DNA from 3 places in the Pseudidiomarina terrestris genome. Region 3 is predicted to be linked to each of the others. Evidence: predicted binding sites of a transcription regulator. Region 3 holds the regulator's gene; each other region holds the start of a gene.
What was found. The regulator sigma-54, encoded in region 3, starts transcription at its own class of promoters, with help from an activator protein. The targets are predictions, from matches to a motif close to GTTGGCACGNNNNTNGNNT.

Region 1: J6J28_RS07515 (DUF4168 domain-containing protein) is a predicted target of sigma-54. The motif match lies at 2,716-2,734, and genes of this name have one in related genera.
Region 2: J6J28_RS10290 (DUF3192 domain-containing protein) is a predicted target of sigma-54. The motif match lies at 3,597-3,615, and genes of this name have one in related genera.

What each region holds. Positions count from the first base shown of each region.
Region 1 covers NZ_JAGGJE010000002.1:29,685-35,615, forward strand. Annotated here, with positions in the region: gene J6J28_RS07505 (sigma-54-dependent transcriptional regulator) at 1-1,293, opposite strand, end outside; gene J6J28_RS07510 (sensor histidine kinase) at 1,293-2,612, opposite strand; gene J6J28_RS07515 (DUF4168 domain-containing protein) at 2,788-3,165, shown strand; gene J6J28_RS07520 (type 1 glutamine amidotransferase domain-containing protein) at 3,275-3,958, opposite strand; gene J6J28_RS07525 (PH domain-containing protein) at 4,039-4,536, shown strand; gene J6J28_RS07530 (PH domain-containing protein) at 4,529-5,931, shown strand, end outside.
Region 2 covers NZ_JAGGJE010000004.1:170,530-176,460, forward strand. Annotated here, with positions in the region: tRNA gene J6J28_RS10275 (tRNA-Ile) at 85-160, opposite strand; gene J6J28_RS10280 (amidohydrolase family protein) at 239-1,033, opposite strand; gene rpoD (RNA polymerase sigma factor RpoD) at 1,185-3,023, opposite strand; gene J6J28_RS10290 (DUF3192 domain-containing protein) at 3,138-3,527, opposite strand; gene dnaG (DNA primase) at 3,732-5,495, opposite strand; gene rpsU (30S ribosomal protein S21) at 5,697-5,912, opposite strand.
Region 3 covers NZ_JAGGJE010000001.1:220,975-226,905, reverse strand. Annotated here, with positions in the region: gene J6J28_RS01055 (KpsF/GutQ family sugar-phosphate isomerase) at 1-171, shown strand, start outside; gene kdsC (3-deoxy-manno-octulosonate-8-phosphatase KdsC) at 171-731, shown strand; gene lptC (LPS export ABC transporter periplasmic protein LptC) at 728-1,291, shown strand; gene lptA (lipopolysaccharide transport periplasmic protein LptA) at 1,260-1,814, shown strand; gene lptB (LPS export ABC transporter ATP-binding protein) at 1,795-2,520, shown strand; gene J6J28_RS01030 (RNA polymerase factor sigma-54) at 2,552-3,940, shown strand; gene hpf (ribosome hibernation promoting factor) at 3,967-4,254, shown strand; gene ptsN (PTS IIA-like nitrogen regulatory protein PtsN) at 4,258-4,716, shown strand; gene rapZ (RNase adapter RapZ) at 4,720-5,571, shown strand; gene J6J28_RS01010 (HPr family phosphocarrier protein) at 5,568-5,846, shown strand; gene mgtE (magnesium transporter) at 5,911-5,931, shown strand, end outside.

The DNA of each region.
Region 1 (5,931 bases), on a different contig from region 3:
TGCCGCACGCTGTTTATTACCTTCAGTCTCCGCCAGAACCTGACGCACATAACGCTCCTGCACCTCTTGTAAGCTGGGCCAGGCTTCGCCCTCAGCCGGAGCAGCTGCAACAACTGGTCCGCGCTCGCGCAACCGTGCAGGAAAATGTTCGGGCAGGATCCACTCCCCTTCGCAAAAGGTGTAGGCGCGTTCGACAGCGTTTCTCAGCTCGCGAACATTGCCCGGGAAATCATACTGTTGCAGAAGCGCTTTCGCCTCGGCCGAGAAACCAAGAATGGGCTTGTCATTATGGCTACGTTGCTCACCCAGAAACTGCTGTGCAAGGAGCAGCACGTCCTGCTCCCGCGCTCTTAGTGGCGGCACCTCAAGACGAAAAGTCTCAAGCCGATAGAATAAATCCTCGCGAAACTGCTGATGGCGGACCCGCTCTTCGAGATCCTGATGGGTGGCAGCAATGATACGTACATTGACGACCACTTCGGCATCACTACCCACCGGACGCAAGGTACCTTCCTGCAATACCCGCAGCAACTTGGCTTGCAGTGCCATCGGCATCTCACCAATTTCATCCAGCAATAAAGTGCCGCCATCAGCTTCTTTTAACAAGCCCGGCCGGGCTCCTCTGGCCCCGGTAAAGGCGCCAGCGGCGTGACCAAAGAATTCACTCTCCATCAGCTCCGCCGGAATTCCTGCACAGTTAACCGCGAGGAAGGGGCCCGCGGCGCGCTTACTCTGCTGATGCAGCGCTCGCGCCACTAGCTCTTTGCCAGTGCCGCTCTCGCCCTGAATCAGCACCGCACCGTCCGCCTGCGAGATTTGCTTAATGCTCTGAAACAACCGCTGCATGGCCGTGCTCGCGCCCGTCAGTCCACCAGGCCCCGAGGTGGCCTCCTGCGACGAGCGGTAATGTTCGACCTCGCGTTGCAGTTGGTGGTAGTCCAGGACGCGCGCAACACTTACCAACAAATGCTCAAGGTCGAGTGGCTTGGTGAGAAAGTCATCGGCACCACGTTTCAGTGCGTCCACTGCTTGTGCGACCGTGCCAAACGCGGTAATGAGAATAAAGGCTGGAGGATGGGTACGTGTTTTCAACCGTTCCAGCAACTCCATTCCTGAGCACCCAGGCAGGCGGATGTCACTGATCACCAGTTGCGGCTCAAGCTCAGCTGTGGTCAGATAGTCTTCCGCTGAGTCAAAAGCGGAGACCCGATAGCCTGCGCTTTCGAGCTCTTCTTGCAATAATTCTCTGAGCCCCGGGTCATCTTCAACCACGGCAATAGTGATAACAGCCATTAGCTCTCCTTGGTGATTTCACAGGGCAGCAGCACCCGTGCTTCGCAGCCACCCTCAGGGCGGTTTTGCAGGGTAAAACGCCCGGCATGGGCATCAATAATATGGGCAACGATGGCCAGCCCCAGGCCAGTGCCCTCACCGATAGGTTTAGTGGTAGTAAAGGGCTCGACCAACTGTTCAGTTGTGCTCGACCGAGGTAAGCCCGGACCGTCGTCACTGACGACAATGACACAACGATCAGAGCCCGTTGTTTTCACATCGACGCGGACTTGAGCAGCTGCCGCCTGTAGCGCATTTCGCAATAAATTCACCAGCGCCAGCTCCAACCGTGAACCATCAGCATGCACCCGCAATTCTGGCGTGGGTAAGTCCAGGATAAGGTCTGGCGCGCGGTCCGTTTGTTCATGCTGCACGGCGTTGGCCGCCTGCTGTATCAGTGCCGCAAGCGACACCGGCTGCGGCTGGCTGATGGGCGTTCGGCTAAAATCGAGCAGCTGCTGTACCAGCTTGGTCAAACGCTCAACCTGTCCGCGAATGGCGCTCAGCTGACGCTGACTCTCAGCATCAGTATGGCGCTCCTGTAAGCGTTTGGCGCGACCAGCAATGACCGTTAATGGCGCACCGAGCTCGTGCGCCACCCCTCGCGAAAGCTGACCTATCGCTGCCATTTTTTCGTGCTCGCGTAAGCGAGTACTGATTTCCAGTTGCTGCTGTCGCCGGGTGCGGTAGTAACCCAGCCCAAGAATCGATACCAGCGCCAGCGCGACAATACTCCAGGAGACCCAGGCGATGCGCTCCAGTTGCGAAAAACTTTGCTCGAAATCTTCGGCGCGGCGGTTCAGCTGCATAAAACCGATCAGCCGACCGGCGCGATCATTGACCGGGATAAACTGTGAGAACACATCACGCCCGGCCACCTCACGGTAACTATCGCGCTGCTCACCGGTCAGCACCACCTGCTCGGCCAACAGGCTCTCAGATAAATCCCGTTCGGTAACGCCCGCGGCGGCGACCAGCTCACCGTTAGTATCGTAAACCGAAGCCCCATACACTCGACCAATTTCAAACACCGCGTCAAGATGTGCCTGTACCCTCGCAATATCGTCGCTTAACAGAGCATCGCTCAACGGCAATCGAATGGCGCGCCCTACCAACTCCAGATCGTCGCGCAGGCGCTCATCCTGAAACTCGCGCGCCTGTTCAAGAGCCACACCTATAGCAGCCCCCGACAATGCCAGCAGGGGCAACACCAAATAAAACAGAAAGGCACGCTGCCAGCTGGGACTGGCAACACGCTGTAATATGTATCTTTTTGTCACAGTGCTACCTCAAGTAAACGTGACATAAGTATACAGTTTCATGTGCCGGATCTCTAATGGACGATAAAAACACTAATTTTCATAGCCTTATAAATCAATCAAAGTTGGCATAGCTCTTGCTCCCTTACTACTGAGCAAAAAATATAAGTTCATCCGAATCAACAAGGAGCTGATTATGAAAACATTACTACCCACGTTAATTGCCAGTGCAATCTTTGCCACCACGGCAGTGACCGCAGCGCCAATGCAACAGCAAAGCGCACAACAAGGTCCAGCCATGCAGCAACAAGCACAAATCGAAATGACCGATGCGCTGTTGGAGAAATTTTTGGCGGCTATGAGCGACGTACAACAAGTCAGCCAGAAGTACTCGCAGCAATTCCAGAACGCTGAGAATGCAGAAGAAGCGCAAGCGATTCAGCAAAAAGCTCAGGAAGAGATGATTGCGGCAGTGAACGCTGCGGGCCTCAGCCCAGATGAGTACAATGCGGTGATTCAGCAAGTACAGCAAGATCCGCAGTTGCAGAAGCGTTTACAGGAAATGACGCAGTAACACGTTGTGAATACTTCAACACTTGCAGCACGTGTTACAAAGAAAACGCCGGCAATTGCCGGCGTTTTTGATCGAGGTTGACCGGTTAGGGTCAGACGTTATCCAGCGCTTAACTGGCGTTAATTCTTTTCACCAGTGCGCGCGCAACGGCTTCGGACGAAGCGGGATTCTGACCGGTGATCAGTTGCCCATCGGTCACCACAAAGGGTTCCCAGTCACCGGCTTTTTGAAAGTCTGCGCCTAACTCAATCAGCTTGTCTTCAAGTAAGAAAGGCACCACTTCAGTTAAGCCCACCGCGGCTTCTTCGCTATTGGTAAAACCGCTCACTTTACGGCCTTTAACCAGGCTCTCGCCATGCTGATCTTTCGCATTGACCAGCACTGCTGGTGCGTGGCACACGGCAGCCACCGGCTTACCCTGACGCCAGAATCGCTCAATCAGCTGTAATGATAATTCGTCATTGACCAGGTCAAACATCGGTCCATGACCGCCCGGATAAAAAACAGCGTCGTAATCCTCTGCTTTGACTTCAGAAAGCTTCAGTGAGGTTGCCAGCTGATCCTTTGCATCGCGGTCATCAAACAACCGAATCGTTGCCGGCGTTTGCGCGTCAGCCTGTTCGCTATTGGGATCGATCGGAGGCTGACCACCATTTGGTGTGGCAATTGCTACCTCGGCACCACTATCTTTGAAGAAGTAGTAGGGCGCAGCAAACTCCTCTGCCCAGAAGCCGGTTTTCTGACCACTTTCACCAAGTTCATCATGTGAGGTCAAAACCATTAAAATTTTCATGGGCTTACTCCTGTCTTTTTTCGAATGTATCTAGTTTAATGGGGATCATTCATCACCAATTCAACCAAAGGTGTCATCAGATGTCGATTGCGTGGCTCGCTCCAGAACCTTCTTATCGTTCGTACTTACAGGTACGGTCGCTTATCTCCATGCTGATCATCGCAGCTATTCTGATCACAAGTTACTTTACCGGGGTTTATCCTAAAAACGTGGTGCCCCTCTGGATCGCAGGCCTGGCATGGACCTTGCTAACCCTGTTTTTTAGCCTGTTCTTCGCCTCGCGTCGTTTTCTATTTACCGCTTATGCGCGCACCAACGAAGGTGTGCACCTGAAACAGGGTGCGCTGTTTCGTCGAATTCGCGCCGTACCCCTGAACCGTATTCAGCACGTTGAGTACAAGCAGTCGTTCCTCGAGCGGCTATTCGGCATTGCGCGTCTGGCTATGTACACTGCCGGCAGTGGCGGTGCTGATTTAACTATTCCAGGCCTATTGCCGGATACCGCCATGCAACTCAAAACCGAACTGCTGACCACTATCGCTAACGAGCCAGATAAAGGCGAAAGCAATCATGAGTGAGTTAACCTGGCAACGCACCCCGCTGATCACCATTGCGTTCTTCCTCTTTAAACAATTGAAGCAGCTGGTGACCAATATTTCGAATTTAATTCCGGCTTTTGCTGCAATTTTCGTCATTGGTAAGGATTCGGTGTGGGTTCTGTTTGGCTTAGCTGGCGCTTACTTACTGTATGTCATCATTAGCGCGGTTCTTACTCAGCGCTTCTTCCTGTATGCCATCGCCGATGATGCGGTGCATTTGCGAACAGGGATTTTTAACCGTAAACACCTCACCCTCAACTACGAGCGCATACAACAAGCCGAGATTCATCAGGTCTGGTACTTCAGACCCTTTAAGCTGACGGTGTTAAGTGTCGACAGCGCGGGTTCGGCAGGTAAGGAAGTGCAAATCCCGGGGCTCAAAATGGAGCTGGCGCAAGACTTACGCCAACGCATGCTGGCGGAGAGCGTCAGCCCCTCCGGCCAACGACAAGAGAGTGCAGCTGCAGACACCAAAGAAGATGCAGCCCGAATCACCAAACATTTCCCAGTGGCAGAGATCATCCGCGCCGGTATCATCGATAACAAATTATTTGTGTTGCTCGCCGTACTGATTTACCCCATCAGCCAGCTCGATTTACTGGAAGACTATGTGGTGCCCTGGGTGCAACAACATCTTGCCTGGTTCAACTCAGAGTCGGCATGGATCATTGGCGCAGGGATTGCCGTAGGCAGTCTGGCGGTGCTTTTTCTGGCTGCTATTGCCGTCAGTCTGCTGACCTACCACGATTTAACCCTAACCATCGAAGGTGAGCGTTTCCAGGCGAAATCCGGCGCATTATCGATTCGCACCTTGAGCTTTCGCTACCCGAAGCTGCAGGCCGTGTATGTTCGCCGTAATTTACGTGCCCGCCTGCTGCAGCGCAGTGTCGTCACGGTAAGTCAGTTACAACCCCGCGCGGCACAGGGCGGCAACCCAGCCGCTCAGCAATTTACCTTACCCGTGGTGGATGCAGCGTTTTTTGCTGAGTTTCGCGAGCAACTGCGACTGCCGCCCGCCGCCGAGGTCAACTGGCAACGACTTTCGCCGCTGGCGCTACTCGGCTCGAGCCTGTGGCTCGCCTTGCTCGCTCCTGTTATTGCCACCCTGTTGTTCTTCGCAGCCGAAAGCGGCTGGCCGGGCATCGCTGCTACCTTGGCCGGATGGATTTTAATGCAGACAATGGTAGTACTAAGCTGGCGCAATTACGGTTATAGCTTCGTTAGTCGCACCACCACGCCAGCTGAACAATGGTTTGTGGTCAGACGCGGGATCTTCAGTCGTAATGAAAACTGGTACCCACGCCGTAAAGTACAACAGATTGATGTCCAGCAAGGGCCCTGGTTACGTTTACTAGGTTTTTCGCATTTGATTTT
Region 2 (5,931 bases), on a different contig from region 3:
CACACATCCAAAGCGAGGCCTCAATATGCCCATAAGGAGTGTTCATGACCAAAGGAGAGAAATACAGTAACTTAATGATTTTTTTGGTGGCCCCTCCCAGATTTGAACTGGGGACCAACCGATTATGAGTCGGCTGCTCTAACCACTGAGCTAAGGGGCCATTACAGATAGGAATTGAAAAAGCGGGCGCAAGTATATGAAATTTCGGCCCGCTTGTCATGACCCCTGAGGGCGGTTTTTACAGTTTAATATTGTAGAATTCGGCAGCGTTGCGCGCGAATACTTTGTCAATCGCGTCGGCGTTGTCCAGCGCGCCAGCGACAACTGAGATGTCGGTTCTGTTAAACGGTCGCTCAGCGCGATTTGACGGCAGGTCGGTACCGAACATCAAACAGTCAGGGTTGGTCTCGTACAGCTTCTGCACGGCTTCAGCAACATTTACTTCCGTCCGACCAAAGCCACTTGCTTTAATCTTCACCCCAGCTTCTGCCAGCTTGCGCACCTGTGACAGACCTGAACGTGCCATGCCCAGATGATCCACTGATGCCTTTGGTAACTTTATCAGCTTAGGAATGATTTCATCGAGCTCACGGCTATCGACGTACATTTCCAGATGCCAGCCCGCCAGATCCCAGATCCGCATGCCGAAATCGACCAGGTTATCCAGACCGCTCACCACGCCGCGCTTCAAATTAACACGAACGCCTCGCACACCTGCGTCACGCAGGCTCAAAATCTTTTCATCGGAGACCGTACTCGGCAGATTGGTGATGCCAACAAACTGATCACCGAGCTTCTCCAGTGCGGGTTTCAAATACTTTTGATCAAACCCATGGGATGAGCCTGACACAACAACCCCACCCACGATCGGCAGATCGCGTGTACGATGTTGGTAGTCTTCCACCGAAAATGGTGGCGGTAAAAATCCCTGATTCTCGATCAACGGATACGCATCATTATAAATGTGTAGATGCGCGTCAATAATACGACCCGGTTGTGGGTTATCAGCGATTTTCTTATCCGACTCTGTCATAAGGTATCCTTTTCAGCGAAGTTAGCCTCACCTTAACAAATTTAGCGGCAAATTTCACATCAGCCGCGTTTATACTCATTACAAAAAAGCCCCTGAGCTATTCGCTACAAGGGCTTTCGAAGTAGTAAGCACTTACCTCGGGGTAAGACGCTTACTCGTCAAGGAACGATTTCAGTTGCTCAGAACGGCTAGGATGACGCAGTTTACGCAGCGCCTTAGCTTCGATCTGACGAATTCGTTCGCGGGTGACATCGAACTGTTTGCCCACTTCTTCCAACGTATGGTCCGTATTCATATCAATACCGAAGCGCATCCGCAAGACCTTCGCTTCACGCTGGGTCAATCCACCCAGGACTTCGCGGACTGAATTACGCAAGCTTTCCGAGGTTGCAGAGTCGACTGGCAGGTCGAGGGTCGTGTCCTCGATAAAATCGCCAAGATGCGAATCTTCATCATCGCCAATTGGCGTCTCCATGGAGATCGGCTCTTTGGCAATTTTCAGCACTTTACGGATTTTATCTTCTGGCATCACCATGCGCTCAGCCAGCTCTTCAGGTGACGGTTCGCGACCCATCTCCTGCAGCATCTGCCGCGAAATACGGTTGAGCTTGTTGATGGTCTCGATCATATGCACAGGAATACGGATGGTCCGCGCCTGGTCAGCGATCGAACGGGTGATCGCTTGACGGATCCACCAGGTCGCATAAGTTGAGAATTTATAGCCACGACGGTATTCGAATTTGTCGACGGCTTTCATCAGACCAATGTTACCTTCCTGAATCAAGTCCAGGAACTGCAGACCACGGTTGGTGTATTTCTTGGCAATCGAGATAACCAAACGTAAGTTCGCTTCAACCATCTCTTTCTTGGCGCGCCGTGCCTTGGCTTCGCCGATCGACATGCGACGGTTGATGTCCTTCACTTTCGCGATGGTCAAACCGGTCTCAATTTCGACTTCAGACAATTTTGAGATGCAACGCTCGATTTCCGGGCGCAGGTCACTCAAGCCTTGCGCATAGCTTTCGCCACTGTCAATAGCGGCATCTAGCCAGGCGGTGCTGTTCTCGTTTCCGGCAAAAGCTTTCATGAAGGCGCGTTTTGGCATTTGTGCCTGTTCGACACTCATCTTCATGATCAAGCGCTCTTGCACGCGAACACGATGCATCATGTCGCGCATATCTTTGACCAAGCGGTCAAACTGCTTAGGAACCAGACGGAATTGCTTAAATAAGTCGCTCAGCGCGTCGATTTCTTTACGAGCTTTTGCGTTATCGCGGCCATGTTTGCTGATAGCTTTGCGCGTTTTTTCATACTGCGCGCGTAATTCGCCAAACTTTTGCCGTGCAAATTCCGGATCGATACCGCCCTCATTTGCATCATCGTCGTCATCGTCATCGTCGTCGTCATCATCTTCGTCATCGAGCTCATCCTGAGATAGCTCAGAACCGATGTGGGTCGCGGCGACAGGCGCTTCGTCGACTTCGTTTGGATCGATAAAGCCAGAGATGATGTCGGTTAAACGCATCTCTTCGGCTTCACATTGATCCCATTGATCAAGTAAAAAGTTAATCGCTTCTGGATATTCAGCGACGGAACACTGGACCTGGTTGATGCCTTCTTCGATACGCTTGGCAATATCGATCTCGCCTTCACGAGTCAATAGCTCAACGGTACCCATTTCCCGCATGTACATACGCACCGGGTCGGTGGTACGGCCAAGTTCACCGTCAACACTCGCAAGTGCTTGAGCTGCGGCTTCCGCGGCATCTTCATCGGCAGTGTCTTCGCTCATCATCAGGTCATCGGCATCAGGGGCGTTTTCAAACACCTTGATACCCATGTCATTGATCATGGCAATAATATCTTCGATTTGATCGGAATCTACAATCTCAGAAGGTAAATGATCGTTAACCTCGGAAAATGTCAGGTACCCCTGCTCTTTCCCTTTGGCAATAAGAATTCTGAGTTGCGATTGACGACTCTGCTGCATACAGATCTACCACCTGTCATTTCAAATGGATAAATAAAAACCGGTCTTAAACTTACGAATCAAATTCAAGACCGGAAATTATAGCAGAATATGCAGTTTTGAGCCAGAAATTAATCAGTAGCTTTGTGGGATTCGGCTGAGTGCCAATTCACCGGTTCCGACCAGAATACTGTCTTTAAAAACCAGCGGTGTGCACTCGTCTTTGCTGGTATTGCCATCAGCTTCGACGCGGTGTGTACGGTAGTAAAGGACATCGTAGCGGGCGCCATCAACGGTGGTGCGATTGGCAAAATCCGGGGTTCCCATGCGACTGCGAACATCGGTCAAGGTCGCGCTATCCGACAACGCCGAAATCATCTGGCGGTTCTGCTCTTCCTGTTTGCGGAAGTCACTGCTTGAGTAGCCATCGCCATGCTCGCCGTCGGCAACAATGATACATCCTTGCAAAGTCGCACTCGCGGCTAAGATTGCTACAGCAGCTGCTAAACCTTTTATTGCTTTCATTCGTTTTTCTCCTAGATAAGACGTCAGGTTATTATTAGGTCGTGGTTTTGACTTATGACATAGGTTTTAAAGCAAAGATGATGCCAACTTATCAGAATTCTATTTTTATACTTTAATTCAAACACTTAGAATTTAAATAAGAAGAGGTATGGAAACTCGTTAGAGAAACTGTTCGGCAGAATCGCCAAGCGTTGGTCAAATTCGCTAGTCGCTGTCGCTAACCTGGCTTTTTTGTGCGCGGTGCTGCATCAGCGCCATGTACTCTTTTTTCTCGGTATGGGTCAGCGGTGCTTCACGTTCCTTGGCGAGCAGTTCGTTGGCACGTTGCTCAACAAAAAGATCGATAAAGAACAAGAACGTATCAAAAAATTCCTGGCCAATCTTATCCTGATCCAGGTGGTGCTCCCAGGTCACTAACTGACGTAGCAGTTTCTCTTCACGGCTGCCGCGCCACTGTTCGAGTAGCTGAGCTGAAGTCAGGTTCTGTTCGCGGGCCTGCTGATGCAGCTGCATAAATACTTGGATACCTGGCAGCTTGAGCTGACCAAGCGCATCATGAACCGGTACTTCCTGGGCCAGTTGCGGGTATTGCAATAACAGTGCAATAGCACGTCGAATTGGCGTGATCTTAAGCTCGTCCCGCTCGGTGGTGGTGGTTTTCGCTTGCCGTACCTGTGCCGCAACCTGTGACACCTCGCGGCGCAACAGCCGCGCGAGCTCGGCCAACAGCGCTTCGCGGTAATAGTCACTGGCAATACGCTCAATTAAAGGCTTGGCCTGGTTGAGCAAAGCCGCTCGGCCACTGTCGGAAGCCAGATCCAACTGCTCTGACAGATGACTGAAAAAGTAGCTGGTGAAGCTTTGCGCCTGAGCGAGTCGCGCGGTGAAGGCTTCAGCACCCTCCTGGCGGACCAGACTATCGGGATCCTCACCGTCAGGCAGAAACAGAAAGCTCAATTCCAGGCCGTCGGTTAAAAGAGGTAAGGCATTTTCCAGCGCGCGCCATGCAGCATCACGGCCGGCGCGATCGCCATCGTAACAGCAGACCACCTTGCGCGTAGCGCGGAACAGCATCTGTAACTGGTCCGTCGTAGTGGCTGTACCCAACGAGGCAACAGCAAAATCAATGCCCGCCTGAGCCAGTGCCACCACGTCCATGTAGCCTTCGACAATGACGATTTGTTCAATCTGCCGATGGGCCCGCTTCACCTCATAAAATCCGTACAGCTCCCGGCCTTTGTGAAAAACACGGGTTTCGGGCGAATTGAGGTACTTAGGCCCATCGCCTTCAAGGATGCGGCCACCGAAACCGACCACGCGACCACGGCGATCCCGGATCGGAAACATCACCCGATCCCGGAAAAAGTCATAATAACGTCCGTTATCGTTGCGATTGACGAGTTTCAGATCCACTAACTGATCGCGTGATCCCTGGCCTTTGCCCAGGGTTTTCAGCAGATCGTCCCAACCATCGGGGGCATAGCCAATCTGGAAAGCTTTCACCACTTCACCACTCAGGCCTCGGCCCTTTAGGTAGTCAATGACCTTAGGTGCATTGGCATGGCGGCGAAGCTGGTGAGCAAAGAACTTAGCCGCATGTTCCATTTGCTGGTAGTCATCGGCCGCCTGTTGACGTTTGCGCGCCTCTGCCTGAGGATTAACTGAGGTTTCCCGCGGCACTTCCATGCCCAGCATTGCCGCTAACTCTTCAATTGCATCAGGAAAGTCCAGGCCGTCATAGCGCATCAAAAAATCAATGGCATTGCCATGCTCACCGCAACCAAAGCAATGAAAGAATTGCTTGTCGGGAGCAACAGTGAAACTTGGGGACTTTTCATTATGAAAGGGGCAACACGCCTGGTAGTTACGGCCTGCTTTTTTTAACGGAACGCGGCTGTCCACGACTTCGACCACGTCTGCGCGATCAAGGAGATCATGAATAAAGCTTTTTGGGATCAGGCCTGCCATGGTTATTTGTGTTCCGTTGTTCTGAACTGACTTGATTGTACTTGCTGAATGGGAATTGCAAAAGCCTAAATCAAAAAGCCCAAATGAAAAAGCCGGACCACGTTTCCGTGCTCCGGCCTTCGATTAGTTACTGAAGCTTTCAGTAACCAGTCGCGACGTAAAAGCTAGCGACTCTCTCTACTAAGCAATACTTGCTTGTTCTTAGTAAAGACGAGTGCGGCGCGCGTTTTCGCGCGATAATTTCTTCGCGTGACGTTTTACGGCTGCAGCTTTCTTGCGCTTACGCTCTGAAGTTGGCTTTTCGTAGAATTCACGACGACGCACTTCTGAAAGTACACCGGCTTTTTCGCAAGAACGCTTGAAGCGGCGTAAAGCGACGTCAAACGGTTCGTTTTCTTTTACTTTAACAACTGGCATTAAAATCTCACCTCAATGA
Region 3 (5,931 bases):
GCTGACGTCATGACAGCAAAGCCAATAACGATCCGCGCGGATGTGCTTGCCGCAGAAGGCCTGAAACTCATGGAAGACCGCAAGATTAACGGTTTATTCGCGGTTGATTCTAACGGCCAGCCGCTCGGGGCTCTGAACATGCACGACTTACTGAAAGCGGGAGTTATGTGATGAATTTGACCACCATCAGCACCTGGTATGGAGATATCAGTGAATCTCTGTTTAACCGTCTCAGCGCGATTCAACTGGTCGTCTGTGACATCGATGGTGTATTTTCTGACGGCCGGATTTATCTGGGGAACAACGGTGAAGAGCTGAAAGCTTTTCACACCCGCGACGGCCTCGGCGTAAAAGCACTGCTCAACAGTGGTATCCGCGTTGCTGTGGTGACGGGCCGGCAATCAAAAATTGTGGATCAGCGGATGCAGGCGCTCGGCGTTACAGATATCTATCAAGGTACCACCGAAAAGCTCAAGGTCTATTCTGAATTGGCCGAGCGTTACCAGCTCGAAGATCAGCACATTGCCAGCATTGGCGATGATATCCCCGATGTGGTGATGCTGCAGCGTGCCGGGGTCGGGGTTGCGCCGCAGGATGCTCACCCCTGGGTGCAGCAGCAGGCGGATTATGTCACCAGCATGCGCGGCGGGTTTGGCGCCGTCCGTGAGTTGAGCGATCTCATCCTGCTCAGTCAGGGACGCTTGCAGTTGCACGGTGGGGTCAGTGTATGAACCGTCAGCTGAGCTGGATTCTGGCCATTTTGTTTTTCTTGGGCGCCTTGTTGATTTGGCGGCCATTCTCCAGCGACGAGATTATTGCAACTGACCCTCAGTTTCGGGAAATTCCACCGGACTTTATTGCTGAAGGGCTGGCCACTCGAGTGTACAATAGCAGTGGACAGCTTGAGCATCGGATTAATGCAACCAAAATGACGCATTACAGTCCAATTGGATTGACGGAGCTAGATAACCCAGTGTATCAGGTTCGCCCCGATGGCCAGCAGGAAACCTGGCAAGTGGTGGCTGAACAGGGCTCTTTTTATGATGATAAAACCCTGGTGCTGGAACGGAACATCGTGGTGACGCACCTCGCCGCAGACGATTATCTGGAACGAGTTGAGACGAGTTATTTAACTATCGACACCTTGGCTGAGACCATGATCACCGACCAGCCTGTGACGATTTTTGGTAAAAATTTTATAGTGCGCGGCAACGGCATGATTGCTGACCTCCGCGCCGAGACCTTGGAATTGAATGAGCATGTACAAACTACCTACAGTCGCAATCGCTAAACAGTTTTTCAGTGCCGCCCTGGTGCTGCTCGCTGCGGCCCTTTTCAGCCCGACGGTTGCAGCTCAGGGAAAAGCGGACTTTGAACAAGACATCAAGGTTGACTCCGAACGCGAATGGTTCGACATTCAAAACAAAATTGCCGTATTCGAAGACAATGCAGTGATCACCCAGGGAACCTTGCGTATTACCGCCGACCATCTTGAGGTTTCACAACAGGGTGAAAACGGCGTGCGTACCTTTACCGCCGAAGGCGCACCCGCGACCTACCAGCAGGAGCTGGAGGACGGTAACTTGATTCGTGCTGAGGCGGAAATCATTCGCTACGACGAGAACGCTGAGACGCTGACTTTGCTTGGTAATGTCAAAGTCACCCAGGCGAACAGCGAGATTCAAGGTAACGAGATCGTTTACGACTTCGCAAATCAGCAGCTCCGCGCTCGCCGTGGCGACGACGAAAGTGACCGAGTCACTACCATTTTCAAGCCTAAAAATAAGAACGATAATGAGCCAATTAATCGCTGAGCACCTCGCTAAATCCTACAAGAAACGTGAGGTCGTTAAAGACGTCAGCCTGACCGTTGAATCGGGTAAGGTCATTGGACTACTTGGCCCCAACGGCGCCGGCAAAACCACGACCTTTTATATGATTGTCGGACTCGTGGGTCATGACAAAGGACGTATCCTGCTCGATGATCAGGATATCTCCCTGCTGCCGATGCATGAGCGGGCGCGCAAAGGTATTGGCTACCTGCCACAGGAGTCGTCGATCTTTCGTAAGCTGACCGTGCGCGACAATATCATGGCGATTCTGGAAACCCGCAAAGAGCTGGATGCTAATGCGCGCGAAGAAAAAGTCGATGCGTTACTGGAAGAGTTCCATGTTGGCCACATTGCGAACAGTCTTGGCATGAGCCTCTCTGGAGGCGAACGCCGCCGGGTTGAAATTGCCCGGGCCTTAGCGGCCGAACCCGCTTTTATTTTGCTCGATGAGCCTTTTGCCGGTGTTGATCCTATTTCAGTTATCGACATTAAAAAGATTATTGAGCATTTGCGTAAACGCGGCATCGGCGTGCTGATCACTGACCATAACGTCCGTGAAACCTTATCCGTATGTGAGCATGCGTATATAGTTAGCCATGGGGAGTTGATTGCCGAAGGTGACGCCCATACTATTTTAAGTAACCAACAGGTAAAAGACGTTTACCTAGGCGATCAATTTACGCTGTAGACGATCAACCGCAACTTTCGGTGGTTACCCTATGAAGCAAGGCTTGCAACTTAAATTTAGCCAGCAACTGTCGATGACTCCTCAGTTGCAGCAGGCTATCCGCTTGCTTCAGCTTTCCAGCTTCGAATTGCAGCAAGAAGTTCAGCAGGCCCTCGAAGAAAACCCTTTGCTGGAGCAGGATGAGATCGAGGAGCCGCTGCGCGACCACGATGAAGAAGCCCTCAGCGATGACAATCACGAGTGGGACCAGAATTATACCGCGGAATTGATGGGCGCAGTCGGCCAAAACGATGCGGACTATGACGCCATGGTGTTTGGCTGTGGTAAGGAAACCCTGCATGACCACCTGCGCTGGCAGTTACAACTCTCTCACTTCTCTCCCGTAGATGAACAGATCGGCCTGGCTATTATCGACGCCATCAACGCAGCAGGATATCTGACCCAATCCGTCGACGAGCTGACCCAAGGGCTCAACTCCCAGTTGCAAGAACCTGTTGAAGACGACGAAGTCGCCGTGGTGCTCAAACGCATTCAGCAATTTGATCCGGTTGGCGTTGGCGCCCGTGATGTCAGTGAATGCCTGTTGCTGCAACTGCAACAATTTCCAGAACAGATGCCGTATTTAAGCCAGGCACGCAAAGCTGTTGCTAACTACGTGGAATTGCTAGGACAGCGGGATTACCGATCGCTGTGCAAATATCTGAAATTGAACGAAACTCAGTTAACTGAGGTGCTTGCTATTGTTCAGCAGCTGCAACCCCATCCCGGCGACCGCTTTGAGCAAAACGATGATGCGTACGTGATACCCGATGTGGTCGTGCACAAAAAAAATAGTCGCTGGATAGTTGAGCTAAATCCGCAAAGTTTGCCTAAACTAAAAGTAAATAGCAGTTACGCAGCACTAATACAGGATGCCAAACAAAGCGACGATATGAGCTACATTCGCCAGCACTTACAGGAAGCAAAATGGTTTATTCGCAGTATCGAAAGCCGCAATGAAACCCTGTTAAAAGTCGCGACTTCGATTGTGCAACGCCAACAGGCCTTTTTTGAGCTTGGTGAAGAGGCGATGAAACCTATGGTGCTCGCGGACATCGCCGCTGCCATCGAAATGCATGAATCCACCGTATCCAGAGTAACTTCCCAAAAGTATATGCATACGCCTCGCGGTGTGTTTGAATTGAAGTACTTTTTCTCGAGCCAACTCAGCACTGATGGTGGTGAGGACTGTTCTTCAACCGCTATCCGGGCGTTGCTGAAAAAGCTAGTCGCCGCCGAAAACCCGAAGAAGCCGCTAAGCGACAGTAAACTGACTGAGCTGATGTCGGACCAAGGGATTCAGGTTGCTAGAAGGACGATTGCCAAATATCGGGAGGCGCTCCAAATACCGCCCTCGAACCAGCGCAAGCGTCTTATTTAAATCTTGGACAATAGAAGGAAGATGTTATGCAAATTAATCTGACTGGTCATCATATTGAGATTACTGACGCGTTGAGAGATTACGTCAATACCAAGTTTGCGAAGCTAGAGCGTCATTTTGACCACATTAGTAATGTCCATGTGATTTTAAATGTTGAAAAGTTAACCCAAAAAGCGGAAGCTACGCTGCATGTCAGTGGTGGCGAAATTTACGCCGATTCAGAACATGAAGATATGTACGCGGCGATCGATGGCTTAATTAATAAGCTCGACCGTCAAGTGATTAAACACAAAGAAAAGATGAAACGTCACTAAATCATGGATTTATCCTCACTGTTAAGCCCGGACTGCACCCGTTGTGCAGTCGCGGGCACAAGTAAAAAGAAAGTTCTCGAACTCATCGGTCAGCTGGCCGCGCCGCGTTTATCCGGAACCACAAGTTTTGATGTTTTCGAGAGCTTGCTCAATCGCGAACGCCTTGGTAGCACCGGTATCGGGCTAGGCGTCGCCATTCCCCATGGGCGTTTAGGCACGGCCAACAAACCCGTCGCGGTATTGATGACCCTTGCTGATGGAATCGATTTCGACGCCATTGACAACCAGCCCGTTGATATCGTTTTTGCATTGCTGGTTCCTGAAGAAGAGCATGAGCAACATTTACAGACTCTTGCGGCTGTGGCGCAGCGTCTGAACGACAAGTCCTGCACCCGCGCACTGCGTGAGGCGAGCAGCGATAAGGAATTGTTCGATTTATTTACCGACAACGGTAGTGGCTAAGTTATGCAGCTGATTATCGTTACCGGCCGTTCGGGATCAGGGAAGACCATTGCGTTAAGGGTTTTAGAAGATCTCGGCTACTACTGTGTCGATAACTTACCTATTATGCTATTGCCCACCCTGGTGCATGCTATCCAGGAGCAATATGCGAACGTCGCGGTCAGTGTCGACGTCAGAAACTTACCCGGCTCACATGACGACCTGAGTGATGCTCTCGATTTTCTTCCTGACAACATCAAGCCAGAAATTCTGTACCTCGACTCCAATGACCAGGTGTTACTGCGTCGATTCGGTGAAACACGCCGGTTGCACCCCCTGTCGCGCAATGAAATGCCCTTAAGTGAGGCGCTTCAGACCGAATCAAAGTTACTCGAACCGCTCGCTGAGCGTGCCACCTGGCGTATCGAAAGCAGCGACCTCAGTGTTCATCAGCTGAGTGAGCAGGTCAGCGAGCGCGTACTCGGTCGCGCAGCATCACGACTCATTGTGGTCTTCCAGTCCTTTGGTTTTAAATATGGTTTACCGCCGGATCTGGACTATGCATTTGACACCCGTATTCTGCCTAATCCGCATTGGGAGCCAGAATTAAAACCGCTGACGGGCAACGACCCAGCGGTACAGCATTTCTTTGCCCAACAGCCTCTGGTGACCAAGTTTGTGCATCAGGTGGAAACCTTTCTAGCTACCTGGTTACCTTATTTCCAGCGGAGTAACCGCAGCTACCTGACCATTGGTATTGGCTGCACTGGCGGTCAGCACCGTTCCGTGTATATCGCTGAACAGCTGGCAGAACGCTTTGCCGACCATGAATTCAAAGTTCAGGTTCGCCATCGTGAAGGATTCCGCCGCCAATGACCACTGAAGCCCGTAAATCTGTCATCATCAAAAACAAGTTAGGCCTGCACGCCCGTGCTGCCACCAAACTAGCCAAACTCACACAACAGTTCGACGCGAAAGTCGCCATTGTGCAAGACGGTAAAGAGGTCGATGCCTCCAGCGTTTTGTGCCTGCTACTGCTTGCCAGCGGTCAAGGCAAAGAGATCGAGGTCATCGCCCGTGGCAGTGAAGCTCAGACTGCCGTTGACGCGGTCGCCAGTCTCATCGAAGCCCGTTTTGAAGAAGACAGCTAGCGAAGAAGGCATGACGAAATTCCTTTAATGCGATAAACTCCTCATATTCATAGGAGTTTTCATCATGCTTCCAGAAGTCGCTGAA